Regions from separate parts of the Herbaspirillum sp. WKF16 genome, predicted to be linked through region 2. Evidence: riboswitches for the same ligand, from Rfam matches in the RefSeq annotation. Region 2 holds a riboswitch; the other holds the start of a gene.
What was found. A riboswitch is a leader RNA that binds a small molecule or an ion and turns the genes downstream of it on or off. The one in region 2 is predicted to bind manganese.
Positions count from the first base shown of each region.

Region 1: another riboswitch for manganese. It lies ahead of mntP (manganese efflux pump MntP); the one in region 2 lies ahead of Herbaro_RS18495 (TMEM165/GDT1 family protein).

Region 1 covers NZ_CP118632.1:541,096-543,478, forward strand. The annotation lists gene Herbaro_RS02410 (FdhF/YdeP family oxidoreductase) at 1-177, opposite strand, end outside; gene Herbaro_RS02415 (response regulator) at 281-691, opposite strand; yybP-ykoY riboswitch at 879-1,046, shown strand; gene mntP (manganese efflux pump MntP) at 1,059-1,625, shown strand; cobalamin riboswitch at 1,737-1,975, shown strand; gene Herbaro_RS02425 (TonB-dependent receptor) at 2,240-2,383, shown strand, end outside.
Region 2 covers NZ_CP118632.1:4,098,090-4,100,472, forward strand. The annotation lists gene Herbaro_RS18490 (type II asparaginase) at 1-510, shown strand, start outside; gene Herbaro_RS18495 (TMEM165/GDT1 family protein) at 603-1,178, opposite strand; yybP-ykoY riboswitch at 1,288-1,385, opposite strand; gene Herbaro_RS18500 (OpgD/OpgG family glucan biosynthesis protein) at 1,570-2,383, shown strand, end outside.

The sequences.
Region 1 (2,383 bases), 1.4 Mb from region 2:
CCAGGCGCAGCCGGGGCAGTCGAAGCCGCCGGGCTGGTTCTGGCCGAACAGCATCTTGTAGTTGCTGCCCTGCACGCGCTCCTTGAGCAGGTTCAGCGCCACGAACTTCAGCGCGCCCCAGCCGGCCGCGGCATGGGTATAGGGTTTGACCTGGCCGTCGTCTTCCTTGATGTTCATGGTTGGCTCCAATGGGTGATGCCGCCAGCATAGGCGCGCGTCGCGCCGGCCGAAGGGAGTAGATCGGGCGCGGCCCGACCGGTACAGTTGCGCCGCGGCGGGCTCAGGCCGCCGCCAGCATCTGGGCCCGGCGCGCGACGATCCTGCGCACCTGGCGCTCCAGCGTGTCGGCGTTGAAGGGCTTGACGATGTAGCCGTCGGCGCCGCATTGCGCGGCGTGCAGGATGTTGTCCTTGTGGGTCTCGGCGGTGACCATCAGCACCGGCAGGTGGGCCAGGTCGGGATGGCTGCGTATCTTGCGCAGCAGCGCGATGCCGTCCATGAGCGGCATGTTCCAGTCGGTCAGCACGAAGTCCACCGAGCTGGCCCCGGACTCCAGGATTTTCCAGGCCGTGCTGCCGTCGTCGGCCTCGGTCTGGCGCGGGTAGCCGAGGTCCTTGAGCAGGGCGCCGACGATGCGGCGCATCGGCGCGAAGTCGTCGACGATCATGAAGTGGAGGTCGGAGGCGGCCATGCTGGCGTCCTTTCTTGCGGGTGTCGTGGGCGCCGCGCGGGGCCGCGGCAATGCGATGAAGAGTAGCAAGCGCGCCGGCGCTGAAAAATCATACGTTGGTATGACGCACCCACACTTGCGGATTGCCCGGATGCAAGGACTGGCGCGCAACAGCACGCGCCGGGCCGGCGCTTATCGGGTAGAATGCGACCTTCTCTTTGGGGAGTAGCCAGCTTCCGGGTCATCCGGAAGAGCCCGCGTCAACATTCTCGGCAGCAGCCGTGGCGCGGGTAGCCAACTTGGTAGGCGAGACCATAGACGTATCCGCGCCCTTGGTCGGGCGTGCGGACACGTCCATGGACATCGCCCGACCGAGGAACCCCGTCTCATGAATTTCCCCGCACTCGTCCTGCTCGCCTTCGCGATGTCTACCGACGCCTTCGCCGCCGCCATCGGCAAGGGCGCAGCGATGCACAAGCCGCGTTTCCTGCAAGCCTTGCGCATCGGCCTGCTGTTCGGCGTGATCGAAGCCATCACCCCGCTGATCGGCTGGTTCGCCGGTTCGGTCGCCACCAAGTGGGTGGCCCAATGGGATCACTGGATCGCCTTCGTGCTGCTGCTGGTGCTGGGTGCGCGCATGATCCGCGAAGGCCTGGGCGGCGCCGATGAAGAAGCCGCGCCCGAGCCGCAGAAGCAATCGGTGCTGATGCTGGCGCTGACCGCGGTGGCCACCAGCATCGACGCCATGGCGGTGGGCGTGGGCCTGGCCTTCGTCGACGTCAGCATCCTCGAGGCCTCGCTGCTGATCGGCCTGGCCACCACCCTCATGGTGACCATCGGCGTGCTGGTGGGACGCATGCTGGGCGGCATCGTCGGCAAGCGCGCCGAGATCATCGGCGGGGTCGTGCTGATCGGCGTGGGCGCGGCCATCCTCTACGAACACATCGGCGCCTGAGGCAAACGCATCGCCTGTCATCGGCCCGCGCTCGCGCGGGCTTTTTCATGCCCGGCGCGGAATCGCCGCAACGGCGCAACGCCGTGCGTTGCGCCGTCGGCCCCATCGCGGGTAACATACGCGCGTTTTGGTGCTCGCGGCCGACTCTTCAATCCCGGCCGCAGTTAAACGGGAAACACGCGCCGGCGTCATCGGCGGTCAACGTGTGCTGCCCCCGCAACGGTAAGACAGGCGCCGCATCCATCGATGCGGCAGGTCGCTTCCAAAGTCCACTGTGCAGCCTGGCTGCATGGGAAGGCGTGGCGATCGGTCCTGTCAGCCCGGATACCGGCCAGGACGGATGGACGCAGGCGACCGGGGTGTGTCGCGACTGCCTGGCGAAATCGATCAGTTTCCGAACAAGATGAACAGCGTGCCTGACGGCGCGGGGCTTTTTGCGGCCTCGCGTTGCGTCATGCGCGCGCATGCGCTTGCGCGCCGATCGCTTGCTTCTTCGCCCTGGCTGTCGCACCGGCTACCGTTGCCTGTTTCCCTTGATCGCAGCGCGCGGGGAGGCGCGCTCCACAAGAAACGGCCGTCCCGGCACGACCGGCGGCCACCAACAGGAAGCGGCAATGAAGAAGCACACCGGCAAGGCGCCCGCGGGCGCGCACATCCATTCATCCAGGGGCCTGCTGCGCAAGCGCCTGGCCATCGCGCTGGCCGGGGCCTGCTCGGCCATGGGCGGCGCCCAGGCCTGGGCGCAGGCCGGCGACGCC
Region 2 (2,383 bases):
CGCGAAGTGACCAAGACCAACACTTCCACCCTGGATACCTTCAAGACGCCGGAACTGGGCTTCCTCGGCTACATCCAGGGCAGCAAGCCGTTCTTCTATCGCCAGTCGACCCGCAAGAACACGGCTGACACCCCGTTCGACGTCTCGAACCTGGACAAGCTGCCGCAAGTCGACATCGTCTACGGCTACGCCAACATGAACCCGATCGCGCTCAACGCCTTCGTGGCCGCCGGCGCGCAGGGCATCATCCACGCCGGCGTGGGTGACGGCAGCCTGAACAACACGGTGGTGCCGTCGCTGACCGAAGCGCGCAAGAAGGGCGTCGTGATCGTGCGCGCCAGCCGCGTCGGCCAGGGCATCGTGGCGCGCAACGGCGAGGCCGACGACGACAAGCTGGACTTCGTCGTCTCCGACACGCTCAACGCGCAAAAGGCCCGCATCCTGCTGATGCTGGCGCTGACCAAAACCACTGACACCAAGGAAATCCAGAAGATGTTCTGGGAGTACTGATCGCGGCGCGGCGCCGATGCGCGCCGCCCGCTGTCGTGAAGAATGAAAAAGCCCGCTGCGCGCAGCGGGCTTTTCTTTGCCTGGCGCCGGCCTCAGAAGCCCAGCGATGCTCCCGCGCCCAGCAGCGTGGCCACGCCGATGATGGCGAAGATGGCGGCGGCGATGGCGTGCACCACGCGCACCGGGATCCGGCCGGCGATCTTGTCGCCCAGCAGGACTGCCGGCACATTGGCGATCATCATGCCCAGCGTGGTGCCGGCCACCACCGGCACGAAGGCGTGGTATTGCGCGGCCAGCGCCACGGTGGCGACCTGGGTCTTGTCACCCATCTCGGCCATGAAGAAGGTCAGCAGCGTGGTGCCGAACACGCCGAAACGGCCGAACCTGGCTTCGCTCTCGTCGAACTTGTCGGGAATCAACGTCCACCCCGCCATGGCGATGAAGGACACGCCCAGCACCCAGCGCAGGATTTCCGGCGACAGCAGCGAAGTGATCCAGGCGCCCAGCGCGCCGGCGAAGGCGTGGTTGGCGATGGTGGCGACCAGCACGCCGAGGATGATGGGAACGGGCTTGCGGAATTTGGCTGCCAGGATGAAGGCCAGCAGCTGGGTTTTGTCGCCGATCTCGGCGAGTGCGACGATGCCTGTGGAAACAAGGAATGCATCCAATTGGGTTTCTCTCTCCATGGCCGGACTGCGGACGAATGACCACGCGCGCTCTCCGGCCATTCAAGAGGCAGCATGGTCAAAGGTCTTGTCAAGCGAGGAACCCTTCGCAGGATTCCAGGAACCGCCGGCGCCATGATCCGTGGATCAAGCATGTTGACGCAGGCCCCTCCTCAGGGTGGAAGGCGACTACTCCCCAATGACGGGGCGAATTGTACCGGCTTCGTCCGCGCGAGTCCACGCGCGGCATGCCGTTGCCGCAATGGCATCGCCGCCGGCGCGCGAGGAACCATCGCCGGCCGCCGCGACTCTGTAGTAAGCGCGGCAGCACGTCGCCGCCGCCATCCTAGCCGCCCCGCGCCGCCCGCCTCCACGTTCATCGCACCCGACGCCCATGACCAACCGACGCCGCTTCCTCGTTTCCGCCTCCACCGCTGCCGCCCTCGCCGCCCTGGGTGTGCCGCCGCAAGCGCTGGCCGCCGGCCGCGTGAAGATGGGAGCGGCCGAACGCTTCTCCTTCAATGACTTGGTCGCCCGCGCGCGCGACATGGCCAGGACGCCTTACAACCCGCAAAGCAAGGCGCCGCGCGAGATCCTCGAACAGATCGACTACGAGGCGCATGGCAAGATCCGCTTCGATACCGGCTATGCGCCCTTCGCCGACGGCCCCGGCCAGTTCCCGCTGACCTTTTTCCACCTCGGCAAATTCTTCCCGAAACCGGTGCGCATGTTCCTGCTGGACGGCGCCGGCGGCAGCGCGTCGCCCACGCACGCGCGCGAGATCCTCTACGACGACCACTACTTCGAGATGCCCGCCGACAGCCCCGCGCACAAGCTGCCGCCGGGCAGCGGCTTTGCCGGTTTCCGCTTCCAGGAAAGCCGGCTGGCCGACCAGGCGAAAAAGGACTGGCGCAAGAACGACTGGGTGGCCTTTCTCGGCGCCTCCTATTTCCGCGCCATCGGCGACCTGTACCAGTACGGCCTGTCGGCGCGCGGCATCGCCATCGACGTCGCCGAGCCCGATCGCAAGGAAGAATTCCCCGACTTCACGCAGTTCTTCTTCGAACCCTCCGCGCCCGGCAGCGACACGGTGACCGTGTACGCCCTGCTGGAAGGCCCCAGCGTCACCGGCGCCTACAAATTCGTCATGTCCCGCAACGAAGGCGTGACGATGGAAATCGACAAGGCGCTGTTCCTGCGCCGCGATG